4 regions of the Mesorhizobium sp. M0040 genome follow, and region 2 is predicted to be linked to each of the others. Evidence: predicted binding sites of a transcription regulator. Region 2 holds the regulator's gene; each other region holds the start of a gene.
What was found. Region 2 encodes PhoB, which activates phosphate uptake and scavenging genes when phosphate is short. Its sites were predicted from a motif close to TGTCATNNANCTGTCAT; they were not measured.
Positions count from the first base shown of each region.

Region 1: NKJ91_RS26435 (PhoX family protein) is a predicted target of PhoB. The motif match lies at 2,685-2,701, and genes of this name have one in related genera.
Region 3: NKJ91_RS29775 (RNA degradosome polyphosphate kinase) is a predicted target of PhoB. The motif match lies at 1,734-1,750, and genes of this name have one in related genera.
Region 4: phnC (phosphonate ABC transporter ATP-binding protein) is a predicted target of PhoB. The motif match lies at 2,429-2,445, and genes of this name have one in related genera.

Region 1 is NZ_JAMYVA010000044.1:7,730-13,199, forward strand. Features, by position in the region: gene NKJ91_RS26430 (GNAT family N-acetyltransferase) at 1-526, shown strand, start outside; gene NKJ91_RS26435 (PhoX family protein) at 627-2,618, opposite strand; gene NKJ91_RS26440 (hypothetical protein) at 2,820-3,158, shown strand; gene NKJ91_RS26445 (phosphatase PAP2 family protein) at 3,173-3,874, shown strand; partial or broken gene NKJ91_RS26450 (STAS domain-containing protein) at 4,130-4,343, shown strand; gene NKJ91_RS26455 (SMP-30/gluconolactonase/LRE family protein) at 4,380-5,240, opposite strand; gene NKJ91_RS26460 (helix-turn-helix domain-containing protein) at 5,356-5,470, shown strand, end outside.
Region 2 is NZ_JAMYVA010000046.1:26,538-32,007, forward strand. Features, by position in the region: gene pstB (phosphate ABC transporter ATP-binding protein PstB) at 1-732, shown strand, start outside; gene phoU (phosphate signaling complex protein PhoU) at 765-1,472, shown strand; gene phoB (phosphate regulon transcriptional regulator PhoB) at 1,489-2,178, shown strand; gene NKJ91_RS27075 (ROK family protein) at 2,188-3,432, opposite strand; gene xylF (D-xylose ABC transporter substrate-binding protein) at 3,719-4,759, shown strand; gene NKJ91_RS27085 (sugar ABC transporter permease) at 4,902-5,470, shown strand, end outside.
Region 3 is NZ_JAMYVA010000061.1:20,299-25,768, reverse strand. Features, by position in the region: gene NKJ91_RS29785 (FAD-dependent monooxygenase) at 176-1,408, opposite strand; gene NKJ91_RS29780 (zinc-finger domain-containing protein) at 1,428-1,673, opposite strand; gene NKJ91_RS29775 (RNA degradosome polyphosphate kinase) at 1,823-4,024, shown strand; gene ppx (exopolyphosphatase) at 4,024-5,470, shown strand, end outside.
Region 4 is NZ_JAMYVA010000021.1:42,622-48,091, reverse strand. Features, by position in the region: gene phnE (phosphonate ABC transporter, permease protein PhnE) at 1-433, opposite strand, end outside; gene phnD (phosphonate ABC transporter substrate-binding protein) at 500-1,408, opposite strand; gene phnC (phosphonate ABC transporter ATP-binding protein) at 1,499-2,347, opposite strand; gene NKJ91_RS19025 (DapH/DapD/GlmU-related protein) at 2,611-3,228, opposite strand; gene phnL (phosphonate C-P lyase system protein PhnL) at 3,225-3,932, opposite strand; gene phnK (phosphonate C-P lyase system protein PhnK) at 4,159-4,935, opposite strand; gene NKJ91_RS19010 (alpha-D-ribose 1-methylphosphonate 5-phosphate C-P-lyase PhnJ) at 4,932-5,470, opposite strand, start outside.

The sequences.
Region 1 (5,470 bases), on a different contig from region 2:
AAACCTTGTCTCCCCGGGCGAGAGTGTGATCCTGCTTCAAGCGGACGCGATTGCTCTGCCCACGGGGCTTTCCGCGACTTCGACCGCAGCCGGGGTTCAGATGATCGCCGAGCAGCCATTGCAGATCGTCTCCGACCCGCGCGTGCATCGTCTGACCCGAGACGATGCTGCTGAGATGCTCGCCCTGGCATTGCTCACCAAGCCTGGCCCATTCACGCTCGAAGCCTTGAGCCTGGGCGATTTTTGGGGTGTGAAAATCGAGGGCAGGCTTGCGGCAATGGCCGGCGAGCGCATGAAGCAACCTGGCTATACCGAACTCAGCGGGGTGTGCTCACATCCGGAATTTCGCGGCGGTGGCCTGGGAAAGCTGCTGTCCCTATTCGTGGCAAACCGGATAGTGGCGCGCGGCGAAGTTCCCTATCTCCACGCCTATGCCAGCAACGCCGCGGCCATAGCGTTATACGAGTCCATCGGCTTCAGGTTGCGAAGCACAATGAATGTCGCCGTGGTTCAGCGCAGCGAATGATTAGTCGGCGCATGATGCGCAGCATGGATGCATCCCGTATCGGAAGGAAGGATTTCGTATGGCCGAAATCCTTCCTTGAGACTGCAAGACCTTGCTGATGTCAGACCGCGATCTTGCCGCCGCCTTGCCTGGTGATGGCAACGACCGCCGGGCGTACCGGCATGTCAGGCTTGAAATCGGGCCAGCGCGTCGACAGGTCCTCGTAGTAGGACGGACGGCCGAAACCCTCCCAGTCCTCGCCGCCGTCGCCCGGATGCTGGACGGCAACGAAGGCGGTCTGGTCGTCCGGCGCAAACAGGGGACCGCACATTTCGGCGCCGATCGGCACGCGGAAGAACAGCTTTGATGTCGCCCGTGCCGTCCCCTCCGTATCGACAGCCCACAGACCATCAGTGCGGCCGGTGGCTTTCGGGCCTTGGCCGTCGGTGGCGACCCAGAGGCGGCCGGCCGAATCGACCGCGCAATTATCCGGCATGCCGAACCAGCCATTGGCCGTGGTTGCGGTCGAGAAGGTGGCGCCGACGTCGGCCACAGCGGGATTGCCGCATTTCAGCAGGATTTCCCACCTGCCCCTTGTCGCGGTGAAATCACCGCCGTCCTCGACGATCTCGATGATGTGGCCAAAGGCATTTTCGGCACGCGGGTTGGCGGCGTCGACCTGGTCGGCCTTGCGCTTCGAATTGTTGGTCAGCATGACATAGACCCTGCCGTTGGTGGCATTGGGCTGGATGTCTTCCGGGCGGTCCATCTTGGTGGCGCCGAGCAGGTCGGCGGCGCGGCGCGTCTCGATCAGTACGTCGGCCTGGCTGTCGAAGCCGTTCTCCGCCGTCAGCGGCCCTTGGCCGAAGACGATCGGCAGCCACTCGACCGAACCGTCGTCGGCAAACTTGGCGACATGCAAGGTGCCGTCGTCGAGCAAATCCATGTTGGCGGCGCGGTCGTCCGGATCGAACTTGCCTGTGGTGACGAACTTATAGGCATAGTCGAAGCGCTCGTCGTCACCGAGATAGAAGACGACACGGCCATCCTTGGCGACGATCGATTCGGCGCCCTCATGCTTGAAGCGCCCCATCGCGGTGCGCTTCCTCGGCGCCGATGTCGGATCCTGGACGTCGACCTCGACGATCCAGCCGAAGCGGTTCGGCTCGTTCGGCTCCTTGCCGATGTCGAAACGGTCGTAATGCGCTGCCCATTCATAGGCACCTTCGGGAATGCCGAGGCGCTTGTAATTGGCGGCTTCCTTATGCCCCTGCGGCAGCTCGCCCGAGAAATAGCCGTGGATGTTCTCCTCGGCCATGACATAGGTGCCCCATGGCGTGACGCCGCCGGCGCAATTGTTGATGGTGCCGATGACTTTCGTGCCGGTCGGATCGGCGCTGGTCTTGACGCGGTCGTGGCCGGCGACCGGGCCGGAGAGCGCGATCTCGGTGTTGGAGGTGATGCGGCGGTTGAGCTTGCCGTCGCGAACGACCTGCCATTTGCCTGATACCTTGCGTATCTCGACGATAGTGCCGCCATGCGCCGTCATCTCGACGTCGACTTGTTCCTTGCTGAGGGGCGCCTGCTTGGCCTTGCCGTCGACGATGGTGACGAGGCCCGGAAACATCAGGTGCGGATTGGTGTATTCGTGGTTGACCACCAGCAGGCCGTGCTCGGCCGAGCCGTCGATCGGGATATATCCGACATAGTCGTTGTTGTAGCCGAATTGTCTGGCCTGGGCTTCCGCCGACTGTTTTGTCGGATCGAATTCCGGCGAATCGGCGAACAGTGGATCGCCCCAGCGCAGCAGTACATCGGCGTCATAGCCGGGTGCGACGTGATGCTTGTCGTCGATGCCGGCCTCGAGCTCGTCAAAAGCGAAGGCGGAGCCTTCGGCGGCGCGGGCATTGTCGGCGGTGATCAGCGCCAGCGGGCTGACGGTAGCGGCTATGGCCGAGACGGCAAGCGAGCCCTTGAGGAAGCCGCGGCGCGAGAACCGCGCGGCGATGATCTCACCCATGGTGCGGTTGTCGGTGGGATTGGCTCCTGGCCCATCGTTTTCCTCGAGCAGGCTGGTGCGGAAATGGGCGTCAGGGGAGCGATGTTCGGTCATTGGGCCTGCCTCTGGCTGGATGGATTGCTGGAGCGTGTTGCCTGGCCAATCCGGTATCGCCGGCAGGTCACAGTTTGATGACATGCCGGCTAATTGCCGCCTGCGATTTCGTATCCAACATCGGCCCCGCTTGACCGCGACCGGCGCTTCGGAAACAAGAGCTGCGGCAGGCGCGTAGGGACACATCGGGAGAGAACAAAAGTGAGTTTCTGGGGACTTGGGCAGCTCTGCGTTTCGACGGTGATCTTCCTGCTGGCGGCGATGGCCGCAAAACAGTGGGGGCTGGCGCCGAGCCTCGGCAAGATTGTGCTGACGTTGGCGCTCTATTCGCTGGGCAATCTGATCATGCTGAGGCTGATCCGTGAATTCGGCATGTCGGTGTCGTTCAGCCTGTCGGCGGTGATCCAGCTAGTGTCGGTGAATGTGGTGGCGCTGGTCTTCTTCGGTGAGCGCGTCAATGCCTTACAGGCAACCGGCATCGTGCTTGCCATCGCAGCTGTGGCACTGATCACGCTCGGGCCCTATCTGCAAAGGCTGTAACTGCGATCGGGCCGATGACGAAGATTGCAAGCAGACTGCGCAACTGGCTGGAGTTCCCGGTTCTGCTGGCCGGGCTGGTCATTGCCGGCGGGCTGTGGGGGTTCGAGGAGCTGATGGAGCTGGCGCGGGCCACCACGCCGCATGCCTTCGACACCGAAATCCTGCTTGCCTTCCGCAAGGCCGGGCAGCCCGACAATCCGATCGGACCGGCGTGGCTGGAAGGGGCGATGCGCGACATCACCAGCCTCGGCAGCGCCAGCGTACTGGTGCTGATCACGGCAGCAATGATCGTCTATCTGCTCCTTATCCGCAGGCCAGGCGCGGCGCTTCTCATGTTCGTCGCGGTAGCGGGCGGCCAGCTCCTGTCAAGCGTGCTGAAATTCGACATCGACCGGCCGCGCCCCGATCTGGTCTCGCATCTCGCCGACGTGGCATCGCTTTCGTTTCCGAGCGGCCACGCCATGCTGTCGGCGGTGACATATTTGACGCTGGGCAGCATGGCGGCGCGGTTTTTGCCCGGGCGGACAACGAAGATCTATGTACTCGGGCTGGCGGTGCTGACGACGGTGGTGGTCGGCATCAGCCGCATCTATCTCGGCGTCCACTGGCCGTCCGACGTATTGGCCGGCTGGTGCGCCGGCTTTGCCTGGGCGATGCTGTGCTGGCTTGCGGCACGGTTCCTGCAGCGATGGCTTGGGCGGGCCGACGGCACCTGACTCAAATCAGCCTGTTGATCAGGCCATGACCGCAGCCTGCCAGCAGGAAAACCATCGACAGCAAGGCTGTCGAGGTCGCCAACGCTTTGAATTCACCCGCTCATCCTTTTGAAGTCGTGCCTGTGAAATCGGGATCGCAGTGGATGTCCCGCCAAACGATGCCGAGGTTTGTAGCATGACAGCGCATCGGCTGGCAAAGAGTGCTGCATGTTTGGAGGCAGACCATCAATCCTTGGTGCAGGAAGACGTCGCCGACCGCGCCAGCGCAGGAACTTCATCCTCGACTGTTCGGCGGTGCCGTTCTTCGATTCAACGGCGGCCAATGTCATCGAGGGTGCGGCCCACAAGGCGAGCCGCGCCGGCGTTCGCTTCATTATATCAGGCGCTTCGCCGCATGCTGATCAACCACGGCGTCAAGCGGCCGCTGGTGACTTATGCCGCCTCGATCACGGATCGCGGGCGCAGCTGAAGAAAGCCGCGCCCGCCGCCTGAGCCGATGACTGGCTTAGTCGAGGCCCAATGCCGCGATCTCGCCGTCGTTCATCAGCGGCACGAAGATTGTCGACTTGCCGTCGGTGCCGATGTCGGCGCTGCCCGGCTTGAACGTCGCAACCGCTTGCGGCGTGCCGCCGGCTTTGTAGCGGTAGAGCGTGCCGGTCATATACGCGGTGGCGTAGATGCTGCCGCCGATGGCAACGACGCCATCGAGGTTGGCAAACTTTTCCGCGCCGGGCAGTGGCGAAACGGCCTTGGTAGCAAGATCGACCGAGAGCAGGCCGCCCGGCTCCGCGGTGCTGAAGTCGGGCTTGATGCCCTTGCCCCAGGAAGCGACGATCAGCCGGCCGCCATCGGCGAAGATGCCATTCGGCGAAGCAAGCGCCGCATCCCTGATGAACAGTTCGGGCCGGTCGCCGTCGATGCGATAGATCGTATCGGCAAGCATATCCGTGACATAGATCTTGCCGGACGCGTCGGCGGTCACGTCGTTGAGGAAGACCGCGTTCGGCACGTCGATCGTCGATGTTAGCTTGCCGCTTGCGAGATCGACGACGCGCACATGGGTGAGGTCGGCGACGTAGAGTTTGCCGCCGACAATCTCCATGCCCTTGGGCGCGTCCATGCCGTCGGTCCAGTGTTGCGTGACTAGCTTGCCGTCCATCGACAGGATCGACAGATAGCCGTTGCCGTCGGCTTCGCCGGGATTGCCGACGATGTTCGAGACGACAACGCGCTGGCCGGCGGCGTCGAACAGCGCCGATTCAGGCTGCTCGAGGCCGCCGGTGCGCCAGAGTTCAGCGGCCTGAACTGCCGGCGCGGCTGCGATGCCGACCAGGGCGAGAAGTATCGAGGTGAAGAGGCTCTTCATGGCTAGTCTCCTGTAATGGACTGGCGGAGAGCTAGGCCTTTCGATACTTTTCGGGAAGAGCTATCAGGACTAGTACCGAAGGCTGATACCAAATCGTGCAAAAGAGGTGCATCCCATGAACGGCCTGATCTTCGAAGCGCTGAAGCGGACGCTTAAGGCAAAGGGCATCACCTATCGCGTCCTTGCCGAGCGGATGGGTGTTTCCGAGCCGACGGTGAAGCGCATCTTCC
Region 2 (5,470 bases):
AATCTCAACTTCTACTACGGCCAGAGCAAGGCGCTGAAGGACATCAGCCTGTCTCTGCCTGAGCGCAGTGTCACGGCCTTCATCGGCCCTTCGGGCTGCGGGAAATCGACGCTGCTGCGTGTGTTCAACCGCATCTATGAGCTCTACCCAAAACAGACGGCCGAGGGCCAGGTGCTGCTCGACGGCAAGAACATTCTCGACCGGTCGCAGGATCTCAACCTCCTCAGGACCAAGATCGGCATGGTGTTCCAGAAGCCGACGCCGTTCCCGATGTCGATCTACGAGAACATCGCCTTCGGCGTCAGGCTCTACGAGAACCTCGGCAAGTCCGAGATGGACGGCCGCGTCGAACAGGCGTTGAAGCGCGCCGCGCTGTGGAGCGAGGTCAAGGACAAGCTCAACGCCAGCGGCTTGAGCCTGTCCGGCGGCCAGCAGCAGCGGCTCTGTATCGCCCGCACCGTGGCCGTGAAGCCGGAAGTCATTCTGCTCGACGAACCGGCTTCGGCCCTCGACCCGCTGTCGACTGCCAAGATCGAGGAACTGATCGACGAATTGCAAGCCGACTACACGATCGTCATCGTCACCCACAACATGCAGCAGGCGGCGCGCGTGTCGCGCCAGACCGCCTTCATGTATCTGGGTGAACTGGTCGAGTTCGACCGGACCGAGAAGATCTTCACGTCGCCCCGCGAGAAGCGCACGCAGGACTACATCACCGGCCGCTTCGGCTGAGCCGTTCCGATCATGCATATGAGGACAGGACCATGGGCGAACACACAGTCGCTTCTTTCGACGAGGATCTCGAGCAGATCAGCAAGCTGATCCGCGACATGGCCGACCTCGCCGGTTCGATGGTCGGCGGGGCGACCAAGGCCCTGTTGAATTCCGACAACGTGCTGGCGCAACGCGTCGTTTCCGACGACGCCATCATGGATGCGCGTCAACGCGAACTGGACGACCGCGCCATCACCCTGATCGCCAAACGCCAGCCGATGGCCCACGATCTTCGCCATGTGGTCGGAGCGATCCGCATGGCGGGCGACCTCGAACGCATCGGCGACCTTGCCAAGAATATCGCCAAGCGCGTGAGTGCGGTCGGCCTCAGCGCCACGCCGCGGGACCTGTCGCATTCCATCGACGCGATGGCGCAGCTGGTTCTCATCCAGGTGCAGGGTGTCATCGAGGAATATGCTGCAGGCGATGCGGCCGCGTTGGCCAAGCTGCGTGCCGCCGACGAGCGCATCGACGTCAAATACACGTCCGTGTTCCGCGAGCTCTTGACCTACATGATGGAAGATCCGCGCAACATCACCGCTTGCACGCACCTGCTGTTCTGCGCCAAGAATCTGGAGCGGATCGGCGACCATGTCACCAACATCGCCGAAAATGCGTATTATGTGCTGACCGGCGAGCAATTGCCGGTCAATCGTCCGAAGCAGGACGAAACGACAATGTCCGCACCGGTGACATGATGGGGGTGCCCAGCCGATGATCGCACCACGCATAATGGTGGTGGAGGACGAGGAGCCGTTGGGTGTGCTGCTCCGCTACAATCTCGAATCCGAAGGCTACCAGGTCGAGGTGGTGACACGCGGCGACGAAGCCGAGATCCGTTTGCAGGAGAATGTGCCCGACCTTTTGGTGCTCGACTGGATGATACCAGCGGTTTCCGGCATCGAGCTCTGTCGTCGGTTGCGGGTGCGCCCCGAAACCGAGCGGCTGCCGATCATCATGCTGACCGCGCGCGGCGAGGAGAGCGACCGGGTGCGCGGTCTTTCGACCGGCGCCGACGACTATCTGGTCAAACCGTTTTCGACACCGGAATTCATGGCCAGGGTCAAGGCGCTGCTGCGGCGCGCCAAGCCGGAAGTGCTGTCCAGCGTGCTGAAGGTCGGCGACATCGTGCTCGATCGCGAATCGCACAGGGTCTATCGCAAGAAGAGCGAAATCAGGCTCGGGCCGACCGAATTCCGGCTGCTCGAGTTCATGATGCGGCATCCGGGCCGTGTCTTCTCGCGCAGCCAGTTACTCGATAATGTCTGGGGCGAGACAATCTACATCGACGAACGCACCGTCGACGTGCATGTCGGGCGGCTGCGCAAAGCCGTCAACAACGGCCGGATGCCGGATGTCATCCGCACCATCCGCGGTGCCGGCTATGCGATCAGGGAAGATTGACCCGCCTGGTCAGGCTACGTTCTTTCTGACGCTGGGCCTCATTTGCGCGCCCGGCGCGAAAATCTCCTGGTCGACGAAGCTTAACGCCCGCATCGCGCAGCCTTCGCGGATCAGCGGCAATTCGTTCGGCTCTGTATCGAAGGAGATCGAGCCTGAATGCTGGCCGCCGGCGGTCTGGGCGATTGCCTTCCGCAAGGCCGGCTCGATCAGATCGAAGGCGGCGGCACTGGCGCCGACCATCGCGACCGGTGCCGGATCGATCAGCGCGAACAGCGAGCCGAGACCGAAACCCAGCGCCTCGCCGGCCTTGCGGTAGGCCTCGCGTTCCGGCCCATCTTTCTCGCGCGCCCGGGCCGCCAGTGCTCGCATGTCGGCGTCGCTGACGTCGGCGACCGGTTCGCTGTCGTCGCTCATCTGCCTGGCGTTGCGCCAGATGGCGTAGTTGCCGGCATAGGCCTCGATGCAGCCGCGCCGCCCGCAACGGCAGAGCGCGCCGCCCGGACGATGGATCATGTGGCCAAATTCGCCGCCCGAGGAATGCGTCCCGGTGAACAGTTCGCCCTTCAGCACCAGCCCCATGCCGATGCCATGCGAAAGCAGGATGGCGATGAAATCGTCGCGATACCGATCCGGATTGCGCCAGCGCAAAGCCACCGCCATCATGTTGCAGTCGTTCTCCACCGTTGCCGGGATGCCGAATTCGTCCTCCAGCATGTCGGCAAAGGCGATGTCGGTCTGCGGCGTGATCGGCGACCACAGCATGGCGCGTGCAGGGGAGTCGGTAATGCCCTGAATCGCCAGGGCGATGCGGGCGACACAGCGGACGTCAAGGTCTGGATCCTGTAGCCGGCGCCGGACGATGGCCATGCATTCACGGATCAGCTCGTCGCGCGGCATGGTCAGCGTGTCCAGCCGGCGCTGTTCCTCGGCGACCACCTGTCCCGTATAGTCGATAATGGCGGCCGACAGGAAATTCAGCGACAACACCACGGTCAACACCGCCGCCGCTTCCGGGTTGAGGGCGAGGCCGACCTGCGGACGACCGCGTTTCAACGAAACGGGCTCACTTGCCTTGCTCTCGGCGAGGATGCCTTCCCGTATCAGGTCGGAAGAGATCGCCGATATGGTCGAATGACTGAGGCCGGTGGTAGCTGCGATCTCAGTACGCGATGGCTGGCCGGCCCGGCGCACCGCCGAGATCACCATCGCCCGGTTGCGCCGGCGCAAATCGTCATGGCGGATTCCGACCGACATTGTTTTGCTTTCCTCCCGGTTGCCGCGGCCGCTCATGAACCGGAAGCCGTCGGTAATGTCCGACAAATAGTGTCGGATGCAGGCAAATAGTGTCAGATGCAGGTGGCGCTGTCATCGTTTATTCCGACGCTCGAAAAAACTCGCAGAGTCATCAAAATCCATCAGAATCGATGTTGACAGCAGCCGGAGATCGGGCCAGTATTTTTTCGAGGCTCGAAAAAATTAGAGCTTCTAAGCTGGTCTTTGAGCCAATTGGTCACGCCGTACGCGGCGCAGGGAGGATATGATGAAGAAATTCACGACCGCCATTCTGGCGGGTGTCGCCATGACGCTGGCGCTGGCGTCGGTGGCGCAGGCTAAAGACAAGGTCATCGGCGTTTCCTGGTCGAACTTCCAGGAAGAGCGCTGGAAGACCGACGAGGCCGCAATGAAGGCGGCCATCGAGGCCGCAGGCGACAAGTATATTTCCGCCGACGCACAGTCCAACCCCGGCAAGCAGCTCACCGACGTCGAGAGCCTGATCTCGCAGGGCGCCAGCGCACTGATCATCCTGGCGCAGGACGCCTCGGCCATCGGGCCGGCCGTGCAGAAGGCACTGGACGAAGGCATCCCGGTCGTCGGCTATGACCGGCTGATCGAGAACAAGGACGTGTTCTATCTGACCTTCGACAACAAGGAAGTCGGCCGCATGCAGGCCCGCGAAGTCTTCAAGGTGAAGCCGGAAGGCAACTACGTCTTCATCAAGGGTTCGGGTTCCGATCCGAATGCCGATTTCCTGTTTGCCGGTTCGATGGAGGTGCTGAAGGAGGCCATCGACGGCAGCAAGATCAAGAATGTCGGCGAGGCCTATACGGACGGCTGGCTGCCGGCCAACGCTCAGAAGAACATGGAACAGTTCCTGACCGCCAACGACAACAAGGTCGATGCCGTGGTCGCCGCTAATGACGGCACTGCCGGCGGCGTCGTCGCCGCGCTGACAGCGCAAGGGCTGGCCGGATCGGTTCCGGTTTCGGGCCAGGACGGCGACCACGCCGCGCTGAACCGCATCGCGCTCGGCACACAGACCGTGTCGGTGTGGAAGGATGCGCGCGAGCTCGGCAAGAATGCCGCCGAGATCGCCTCGCAACTGGCCGACGGCAAGCAGATGACCGACATTGCCCGCGTGAAGGATTTCACCACGCCCGGCGGCAATACCGTCAAGTCGCTGTTCCTGACCCCGGTCGCCATCACCAAGGACAACCTCAACGTCGTCATCGACGCCGGCTGGATCAAGAAAGAAGAGGTCTGCGCCGGCGTGACGGCTGGCACTGTTGCAGTCTGCAACTGAGCCGACGTTTCCGAGAAGTCCGAACGCCGCGGCCGCTCGCCGCGGCGTTTTTTCAACAAGAGTTGTTTTTCCGCTTCCGGCGGATAACTTCTAGGCTGCTTCCGGCATCCGCGGCAGACGGCAACCCGGCGGGAGAAACATCATGACCGACACGACGTCCAACACGCCGGTCGACAGCACGGCAGACCGGGCACGGGAATCCGAGCTCGGCATCGTTGCCCGATTTCTCAAGGCAACCGAACTCGACACGCGCATGCTCGGCATGGTCGGCGCGCTGCTGGTCATCTGGGTCGGCCTGCATGTCATTTCTAGCGTACGGCTCGGCGTCAATCCGTTCGACTTCGACAGCCGGACCTTCCTGACGCCACGCAATCTCTGGAACCTGTCGGTACAGACTTCGGCCGTGGCCATAATGGCCGCCGGAATGGTGCTGGTTATCGTCATGCGCAATATCGACCTGTCGGTCGGCTCCGCCGAAGGCCTGATCGGCGTGGTCATGGGTTTTGCGCAGGTGCATTTCCTGGTGCGAATGGTCGGTCTGCAATTAGGCAACCCCTGGATCTGGATCCTGGCGCTGGCCATCGGCCTGGCGCTTGGCCTTCTGATCGGAGCGTTCCAGGGATACATCATCGCTTATCTCGAGGTGCCGGCCTTCATCGTGACGCTGGGCGGCCTTCTGGTCTGGCGGGGTGCCGCATGGTGGGTCGCCAG
Region 3 (5,470 bases), on a different contig from region 2:
CCCTCTGTCCTGCCGGACATCTTCCCCACGAGGGGGGAGATTAGCGGCTTCGGCGCCTTGCTGGTCGTGCAACCTTGAAGATTGGCGAAAGCCAATGTGATGGCCAATCCCCCCAAGTGGGGAAGATGTCCGGCAGGACAGAGAGGGGCACTGTCCCACCAGCCTGTCGTGCGTATCATCGCGCGCCATCGTCCAACGCCCGCCAGCCATAGAGCCAGTCGAGATCGGCGGCGAGTTTTTCGGGCGAGCGCATCGCCAGGAACAGGTTGCGGGCCATCGCCACCGGCCCGGCCGCATGCCAGGCGAGGCGATTGACGGCGCCGCGGCGGGCGACCTGGGCGACGCGCGGCCGCCGCGCCTGTTCCCAGGCGGCAAGCGCCCCCTCAAGATCGGACGGCGAAGCGGCAACGAAGCCGGCAAGCGTCGCCGCGTCCTCGATCGCCATCGCCGCGCCCTGTGCGGCAAACGGCGTCATCGCGTGCGCCGCATCGCCGGTCAGCGCGATGCCTTCCGGCGTCGTCCACCGCCGCTGCTCGACAATGTGGATCGGCCATGCCATCCACGGCGCCGCCTCGCTCGCCAGACGGACCAGCGCCGGCGCGGTACCGCGCATGGCGCTGGCGAGGCTGGCGGGGTTGGCATGCCCCGACCAGCCCTCGGCGATGCGCTCGCCCCCAGTGAAGGCGGCGAGGTTGAAGGCAGTGCCACGACTGACCGGATAGGCGACCATATGGAAGCCGGGATAGAGGAATGCAGTAACGCAATCGGGCGCACCGATCGCTGCAAAGGTTTGTCCGGCGGGGCTGTCGGCGGCCACCGTGGCGCGCCAGGCAAGCTCGCCCGAAAACCGGCTTCTCCGGAAATCGGCTGCGTTGCGGGCAAGCGTTTCTCGCACCGACGACCAGACGCCATCGGCGCCGATCAGCAGACAGCCAGCCTCGACCGTGTCGCCATCAGCCGATGCAGTGACGGTAACACCTTTCGATCCGGCTGCGATGTCGGTCACCCGCGCGCCGGCGAGCAGATCGATACCGGGCTGCTCCGAAACTCGCTGCATCAGCGCTGACTGCAGATCCGCGCGGTGGGCAACGAGATAGGGCGCTCCCCAGCGCGTTTCGGCCGCCTGGCCAAGCGGTACGCGCGCCAGCTTGCGCAGCGTGGCGGCATCCTTGAGCACGACCGCCTCGGGCCGCACCGCCGTCGCCAGCAGCCGATCGAGTACGCCGAGCTGCCGTAGGATGCGCGTCGCGTTGGGCGAAAGCTGGATACCGGCGCCGGCAGCCTCGAGGTGCCGCGCCTGTTCGAACAGTTTTATCCGATAGCCGCGCTCGGCGAAGGCCAGTGCCGCGGTCAGCCCGGCGACGCCCGCCCCGGCGATGACCACCTGCCGGGACTGCGTTTCCTGCATCAGGTTTGTCGCGGAAGAATCAGGCGGCCTGGTCGATATAAAGGCAGCCCGGCGGCTGCGTTTCCAACGCCTTCAGCTTCGGCGAATAGCGATAGAGCGTCGAGCAATACGGGCAGACTTTTTCATTGTCGTCGCCCATGTCGAGAAATACATGCGGGTGGTCGAAAGGCGGATTGGCGCCGGTGCACATGAATTCCTTGACGCCGATGTCGATTGCCGGATAGCCCGCATCGTTCTGGAAATGGGGAATGGAACCGCCTGCCATCGTCGTCTCCTGATCTTGTCGATTGCATCTGGATCATAACCCGTCTCTTTGCAAGATCGATGAAATGAAACTGTCGCAAAAGCCTGTCAGAGGATAAGTTAAGCCGGTTAAGGCTATGGTCGTCGAACGGTGTGGGAAGAGCGGAAACCATGAACGAACTGAAGCCGGTGCAGAACGAATTCATCACCGTCGAGGCGGCGAGCCGCGAAGGCGGCAATCCCGACCGCTTCGTCAACCGCGAGTTTTCCTGGCTGCAATTCAACCGGCGCGTGCTCGAAGAGTCGCTGAACGCCAATCATCCGCTGCTCGAGCGTGTTCGCTTCCTGTCGATATCGGCCGCCAACCTCGACGAGTTCTTCATGGTCCGCGTTGCGGGTCTTGCCGGCCAGGTGCGCGAGGGCATCGTGCTGAAGAGCCCGGACGGACGCACGCCCGAGCAGCAGCTTGAACAATTGCTGCGCGAGGTCGAGCGCCTGCAGGAGGACCAGCAGAAAAGCCTTTCGGCGCTGATGCTGCTGCTCGACAAGGAAGGCATCGAGAGCATCACCCGCGATGCGCTGAGCAAGGACGAGAAGATCTGGCTCGAGGACCATTTCCAGGAGCAGGTATTTCCGGTGCTGACGCCGCTGTCGATCGACCCGGCGCATCCGTTCCCGTTCATTCCCAATCTCGGTTTCTCGATGGCGTTGCAATTGCGCCACCGTAAGAACGGCGAGGAAATGAGCGCGCTTTTGCGCCTGCCGGTGGCGCTGAGGCGCTTCATCCGCTTGCCGGATCGCAAGCGCCATGTCCGCTTCATCCCGCTCGAGGAGGCGGTCGGTCTTTATATCGGCAAGCTGTTCCCGGGCTACGAGGTCAAGGGTTCCGGCACGTTCCGCATCATCCGCGACAGCGATATCGAGGTCGAGGAAGAATCCGAGGATCTGGTGCGCCTGTTCGAGACGGCGCTGAAGCGGCGGCGCCGCGGCTCGGTTATCCGGATCGAATTCGACCGGCTGATGCCGCCCGAACTGCGCGACTTCGTCGCCGGCGAGCTTGGCGTTTCGGCAAGCCGCATCAGCGTGCTCACCGGTCCGCTGGCGCTCAGCCAGATCTCGGAGATCGTCGCCGTCGCCCGCGACGATCTGAAGTTCACGCCCTACAATCCGCGCTTCCCCGAGCGCATCCGCGAGCATGGCGGCGATTGTTTTGCGGCGATCCGCGAGAAGGACATCATCGTCCACCACCCCTACGAATCCTTCGACGTCGTGGTGCAGTTCCTGCGCCAGGCAATGGCCGATCCGGAAGTGGTGGCGATCAAGCAGACGCTCTATCGCACCTCCAACGACAGCCCGATCGTGCGCGCTCTGGTCGACGCCGCCGAGGCCGGCAAGTCGGTGACCGCGCTGGTCGAGCTCAAGGCGCGCTTCGACGAGGAGGCCAACATCCGCTGGGCCCGCGACCTCGAGCGCGCCGGCGTCCAGGTCGTCTTCGGCTTCCTCGAACTGAAGACCCATTCGAAAATGTCGCTGGTCGTGCGCCGCGAGGATGGCAGGCTGCGCAATTACGTGCATCTCGGCACCGGCAACTACCACCCGGTCACCGCGCGCATCTACACCGACCTGTCCTTCTTCACCACGGCCCCGACGATCGCGCGCGATGTCGCCCAGCTGTTCAACTTCATCACCGGCTATGCCGAGCCGGCCGAGCAGATGCGGCTGGCCATATCGCCGTTCACGCTGCGCGACCGCATCCTCAAGCACATTTCGGACGAGATCAGTCACGCGCTGGAGGGCAGGCCCGCCCGCATCTGGATGAAGATGAACGCCTTGGTCGACCCGATCATCATCGATGCCCTCTATGATGCCAGCCGCGCCGGCGTCGAGATCGATCTCGTCGTGCGCGGCATCTGCTGCCTGAGGCCGCAGGTGCCCGGCCTGTCGGAGAACATAAGGGTGAAATCGATCGTCGGCCGTTTCCTCGAACACAGCCGCATCTATTGCTTCGGCAACGGCCACGGCCTGCCCTCGGACGGGGCGATCGTCTACATCTCCTCGGCCGATCTGATGCCGCGCAATCTGGACCGCCGCGTCGAGACCATGGTGCCGATCACCAATCCAACTGTGCACGAACAGGTGCTCGGCCAGATCATGCTCGGCAACATCATGGACAACCAGCAAAGTTTCGACGTATTGGCTGACGGAACCTCCCGGCGCGTCGTGCTGGAAGAGGGCGAGGAACCGTTCAACGCGCAGGAATATTTCATGACCAATCCGAGCCTGTCCGGACGGGGCGATGCGTTGAAGTCGCATGCGCCCAAGCGCATCGCGCAGTTCAAACGCCGCAAGAAACAGAACGCAGCGACGGGCTGATGATTTCAGCGTCCCAGGGCCGGCTCCAGGACCGCCGACCGCTGTCCATCATCGATATCGGATCGAACTCGATCCGTCTTGTTATCTATGAAGGGCTGGCGCGCTCGCCGACCTTGCTGTTCAACGAAAAGATGCTGGCCGGCCTCGGCCGCGGCATCGTTTCGACCGGAAAACTCGATCCCGAGGCGGTGACGCGCTCGATGGAAGAGTTCCGCCGCTTCCGCGCGCTCTCCGACCAGGCCGGCGCCGAGCGCATGTATGTGCTGGCGACCGCCGCCGCTCGCGAGGCCGTCAACGGCCCCGACTTCATCCACCGCGCCGAGGATGTGCTCAAGACCGAGATCCAGGTGCTGAGCGGCCGCGAGGAAGCCCATTATTCGGCGCTCGGCGTCATTTCCGGTTTCCATCCGGCCAACGGCATCGCCGGCGATCTTGGCGGCGGCAGCCTCGAGCTGATCGATATTGACGGTGAGACGATCGGTGACGGCATCACGCTGCCGTTGGGCGGCCTGCGCCTGCAGGACATGGCGAAGAACTCGCTGACCCAGGCGGCAAGGATCACGCGCGAGCAACTGGCGCGGGCGAAATTGCTGAAGGGCGGGCAGGGCAGGGCGTTCTACACGGTCGGCGGCACCTGGCGAAACCTCGCCCGGCTGCACATGGAAATGACCAACTACCCGCTCGGCGTCATGCACCATTACGAGATCGGCATCGAAAGCGCCGCGAACTTCCTCCGGCAGGTCGCCAAAGCCGAGATCGACAAGGTCAAAGGCATCGAGGGCATCTCCAAGAACCGCCGCTCGCTGCTGCCCTATGGCGCCATCGTGCTGCAGGAGATCATGGCGGCGATGCAGCCGTCGAAGATCATCGTGTCGGCGCTGGGCGTGCGCGAGGGCTTTCTCTATTCGCTGCTCGACAAGGCCGAGCAGAAAGCCGATCCGCTGATCTCGGCGGCGGAAGAGCTTGCCCGCCTGCGCTCGCGCTCGGTCGACCACGCGCATGAGCTTGTCGAGTGGACCGGCAAGGCCTTCGCTGCCTTCGGCATCGACGAAACCAGGGACGAGGCGCGCTACCGCCACGCCGCCTGCCTGCTCGCCGATATCGGCTGGCGTGCCCATCCCGAATATCGCGGCAAGCAATCGCTCAACATCATCGCCCACGCCTCCTTCATCGGCGTCGATCATCCCGGCCGCGCCTTCCTGGCGCTTGTCAGCCTGTTTCGCCACGAGGGCGTGTTCAATGAAGCCGCTCCGGAAATCCGCGGGCTGGCGACACCGCGCTATCTCGAACGGGCCCGCGTGCTGGCCGCGCTGCTGCGCGTCGTCTATTTGCTGAGCGCGGCAATGCCCGGCGTCATGCCGCGACTGAAATGGGAAAACCGCGGCAATGGCGTGCTCGCGCTGGTGCTGCCAGCAGCGCTGGCCGATCTTTACGGCGAGCGGCCCG
Region 4 (5,470 bases), on a different contig from region 2:
GCGCGGCGATGAAGGAAAAGGGCACCGCAAAGACAAAGCCGATGAAAGTGGAAACCAGCGCCACGTTAAGCGTGGTGAGCATCAGCTCGATATATTCGGGTAGATAAAAGCCGCCCCAGAGATAGACGCGGCCAAGCGGGAAGTTGAACTCTTGGCTGCCCTTGTCGTGCGGCGATGCGATGTCGAACAGCGCCCGCCAGACGTCGTTCCAGTCCTTGGGAACAAGCCAACTAAGGAAATCCAGTATGTGCGGCAGCCGATCGAAGAAATGTCCGGCATTGGCCTCGTCGGCGAACCACATGGCTGTGCACATGGCGACAAGCAGTGAGCCGATGCCGAGCGCCGTGTAGAACCGGCGCAGGGACGTCTGGCGTCGCCAGGCGTCTGCTGCCTGCCGGACCGCGTCTGAACGAATTGTAGCGGCGAAGGTCATACGGGGTCACGAGCGGACACGCAAAAAGGGCGGCGCTGGAGGACGCCGCCCTTTCCGCAATTGTCGTCAGCCGCCGATCGCGGCTTTGCGGGCTTCGACGATGACGCTGTAGAAGTCCGGCTTCACCGGAACATAGCCGGTGAAATCGCCGCCTTCGATGGCCTCGAAGCAAGGCTTGTCCTTGGCCGGCAGGCTGGTGAAGAAGTTGGCGAGCTTGGCGCTCATACCGTCGCCGAGCGCGGTGCGCACGACCAGCGGGCCGTTCGGGATCAAGCCGGAGCGCCAGACTTCGACGAAATCGTTGGGGTCCACGGCGCCCTTGGCGACTTCCTTGTGGAAGGTGCCGGAGGTGTAGCCGTTCTTGAAGTCGCCGATGCCCGAGGAATCGTCAACCGCAACATCGACCTTGCCGTCGCGAACCGCGAGAAGGTTGTTCTCGTGGCCGCCATTTAACTGGGTCGAGGCGAAGAAGGTTTCGTTCGAAGCGCCGGTGTCCTTCGGGATCTGGGTCAGCGGGATCAGGTAGCCGGAGGTCGAATCCGGGTCGGCATAGCCGAGCTTCTTGCCCTTGGCCGCCTTGATGTCGGTGATGCCGGACGACTTCAGCGCAAGGCCGATCGAATAATAGCCGGTCGCGCCGTCGGTCTGCTGGGTGGTGAGGATCGGGGTCACGGCGTTCGGATCCTTGAGGTAGACGCTGGCATAGCCCGACGCGCCAAGCTCTGCGAAATCGAGCGTGCCGCCGAGCAGGCCCTGGATAACGCCGTCATAGTCGGCGGCCGGGAACAGCGAGACCTTCTCGAAGCCGAATTCGGACTTCAGGTGATCGGCGAGGCACTGAAAGTTGCGCAGCCGGTCCGCTTCGTTTTCACCGCCAAGGATGCCGATGCGGAATTCCTTGATATCCTGGGCGTGAGCGGCGCTTGCCGCGATGGCGAGCAATGAAACGGCGCCAAAAACCATCTTCCTGAACATTATCTCTCTCCTGTTGGTCCCGGCCTCGCGCCGGTAGCGTTCGAATTTTTTGACAGGTGCCTTTGACGCGGGCGGGCGATCAGGCCGTTCTCAATATCCCGGGAATGCGGGCTCGAGCGGTCCGGCGGATGCAGCGATTTTCTGTTTGATGGCGACACTGGTGGAGGTGATGGCCTCGGAGATTTCGCCGCCATTGCTGTCGGCGCCGTAGACCATGCGCATGGCCTCGCGGTTGAGGGCTTCAGGCGGGCCGTCGAAGACGACCTTGCCGGCGGCCATGCCGATGATGCGGTTGCAGTAGGTGCGGGCCGTATCCAGCGTATGCAGATTTGTGATGACGGTGATGCCCTCGCGCAAATTGATGTCCTGCAGCGAATCCATCACCACCTTGGCGTTGAGCGGATCGAGCGAGGCAATCGGCTCATCCGCCAGCAACACCTTCGGCTGCTGCATCATGGCGCGCGCAATCGCAACGCGCTGCTGCTGGCCGCCGGAAAGCGTGCCGGCCGGCTGCAGGGCGGTGCGGGCGATGTCGAGGCGCTCGAGGGCTGCAACCGCCTCGGCGCATTCACCGCGGGAGAACATGCCAAACAGGTTGGACACGGTCGAACGGTGATTGAGCCGGCCGAGCAGCACATTGGTCAGCACATCGAGGCGCGGCACCAGGTTGAACTGCTGGAAGATCATGGCGCAGTCGCGCTGCCAGCGTCGGAGCGGCGAGCCGCGCAGCCGGGAAACTTCGGCGCCGTCAAAAAAAATCGATCCTTGGCTCGGATCGATGAGGCGGTTGATCATGCGCAGAAGCGTCGATTTGCCGGCGCCGGAGCGACCGATGATGCCGACCATCTGACCGTGCGGAATCGAGATGTCGACATTGCTGACAGCGGTGTTCTTGCCGAACCGGCGGGTGACGCCGCGAATTTCGAGCGTTGCTGACATGGTGCAGGCTCCAGTCCAATCGCAATTGAAGGTCTGTTTACCCTGGCTAGCGCAGCCGCATGAACCTGCAGTGTCGGAACGATGTCAGTTTTGTTACTGCCCACAGCCTGGAGCGGGGCGGGATCAACTCGGCGCGAGAAGCTCGAATGGTGAATGGTGAATGGTGAATAGTGAATAGTGAATGGTGGCAAGAGAGGCTTCCCTAAGCCTCGAAACCTATCCGTCCCGCCATTCACTATTCACCATTCACCGTTCACGATCCCTTAGCCGCCATATTTCTCCAGAAACGCCTCCGCCGACAATTCCCGAAAATCGTCGAGCGCGGCGCGCAGCCTTGCATGGTCCCAGTCCCACCAGGCGAGCGCCTGGTAGCGCTCCGCGGTGCGGCGGTCGAAGCGTTCGCGGATCGGCTTGGCCGGTACGCCGGCGACGATGGTGTAGGGCGCGACGGCCTTCGACACCACCGCACCGGCACCGACCGCCGCGCCATCGCCGACGGTGACGCCCGGCAGGATGGTCGAGCCGTGGCCGAGCCAGGTGTCGTGGCCGATGGTGACGCGTTTGGCGCGGCGCTTGGCGAAGAATTCGCTCTCGTGCTCGGCGTCGTCCCAATAATCCGAGGCGCGATAGGTGAAGTGGTGCAGCGTCGGCCGCCAGGTCGGGTGGTTGGTGGCGTTGATGCGCACGCTGGCGGCGATGTTGGCGAATTTGCCGATCGTCGCGCACCAGACGCCACAGTCCTGCATCATGTAGGAATAGTCGCCGAGCGTGCTTTCAGAAACCCGGCAGCGCTCGGCGATCTCGGTCCAGCGGCCAAGCGTCGAGTTCTCGACTTCCGCCGTCTCGTGGATCAGCGGCGCCTCCGACAGTTTCCTGGTCATGCGGCGATTTTCCCGGCGGCGAAGGCGGTCACGTCGATGACGCGGTCGGCGACCGCCTCACGCACGTCGTGATCGTGGAAGATGCCGAGCAAAGCGACGCCCGCTGCCTTCTTGGCGGCGATCAGGGAAATCACCACATCGCGGTTCCTGGCGTCGAGCGAAGCGGTCGGCTCGTCGAGCAGCAGGATCGGGTGCTCGGTGATGAAGCCGCGCGCGATGTTGACGCGCTGCTGTTCACCGCCGGAGAACGTCGCCGGCGGCAGCGCCCAGAGCTTCTCCGGCAGGTTGAGCTGCGCCAGCAAGGCGCGTGCCTTGCCGTACGCGACCTCGCGCTCCTCGCCGCGCTCGACCAGCGGCTCGGCAACCACGTCAAGTGTGGAGACACGCGGCACGGTGCGCAGGAACTGGCTGACATAGCCGATCGTTTGCCGGCGCACGGCAAGCACCGTGCGTGGGCTGGCTGTCGCGAGATCGATCAGACCGCCATCATGCTGGACGATGATCTGCCCCTCGTCGGCGGTATAGTTGCCGTAGAGCATCTTCAGGATCGAGCTCTTGCCGGCGCCGGAAGGGCCGCCGAGCACGGCGCATTCGCCGCTCCTGATCGAGAACGACACGCCGGCGACGACAGGCAGTTTGATGCCGTCACGCAGATGCATGGTGAAGCTCTTCGCGACATCGGAGACAACGAGCGGGGTTGCCATCAGAGGGTTCTCCCGTTCGGCGCTTCGCCGGCCCGCAATGTCTTCGCCTGAGCACCCCCCTCTGGCCTGCCGGCCATCTCCCCCTCAAGGGGGGAGATCGGCTGTCGCATTCGGTTTCGCCATTCTCCTGTGTCGCAGAACGGGCGGGACATAAAAGCTGCTGATCTCCCCCCTTGAGGGGGTGATGGCCGGAAGGCCAGAGGGGGGTACGCCGGAGCAATCATCGTCACACCTGCAGAATCGAGGAGACAAGCAATTGGGTATAAGGCGCGCGCGGATCGTCGAGGACGCGGTCGGTGAGGCCGCTTTCGACGACGCGGCCGTCCTTCATCACCATCATGCGCTGCGACAACAGCCGCGCCACGGCGAGATCGTGGGTGACGACGATGGCGGCCAGGCCGAGATCGGTGACCAGGCCGCGCAACAGATCGAGCAGGCGCGCCTGCACCGAGACGTCGAGGCCGCCGGTTGGCTCGTCCATGAACACCAGCCGCGGCCCGGTGACGAGGTTGCGGGCGATCTGCAGGCGCTGGCGCATGCCTCCGGAAAAGGCGCGCGGCTCGTTGTCGATGCGGTCTTCGTCGATCTCGACACGAGACAACCAGTCGACCGCCGTTGCGCGGATCCTGCCATAGTGACGGTCGCCGACCGCCATCAGCCGCTCGCCGACATTGGCGCCGGCCGACACCGTCATGCGCAGCCCGTCGGCCGGGTTCTGATGGACAAAACCCCAATCGGTGCGCATCAGGAAGCGGCGCTCGGCCTCGCTCATGCGGTAGAGTTCGCGAAACTGGCCGTCGCGCATCCGGTAGCTGGCGGTGCCGGAGCTGGGCAGCAGTCGAGTTGACAGGCAGTTGAGCAAAGTCGTCTTGCCGGAACCGGATTCGCCGACCACCGCCAGCACTTCGCCCGGCCAGAGGTCAAAAGTGACGTTCTCGCAGCCGACGCGCGAGCCGTAGAATTTGGACAGCGCCGAAACGCGCAGCAGCGGTTCGTCTGTCATTGCGCCGGCTCCGTTTTTCCTGGGGCAAGATGGGTCTCGGGCGCGAGATGGCCGCAGTGGCCTTCCGCGCGCCGCTTCTCGCAATGATCGGTATCGGAGCAGACGAACATGTGGCCGCCATGGTCGTCGAGGATGACCTCGTCGAGATAGACGTTCTCGGCCGCGCACAGCGCGCAGGGCTGGTCGAAGGTCTGCACCTCGAACGGATGGTCCTCGAAATCGAGGCTGACCACATCGGTGAAGGGCGGCAGCGCGTAGATGCGCTTTTCGCGGCCGGCGCCGAACAATTGCAAAGCCGGCGAACGGTGCATCTTGGGATTGTCGAATTTCGGCGTCGGCGAGGGATCCATCACATAGCGGCCCTCAACCTTGACCGGGTAGGCGTAGGTGGTGGCGATGCGGCCGTGCCTGGCGATGTCCTCGTAGAGTTTTACATGCATGAGCCCGTATTCCTCCAGCGCATGCATCTTGCGCGTCTCCGTTTCCCGCGGCTCGAGGAAGCGCAGCGGCTCGGGGATGGGTACCTGGTAGACCA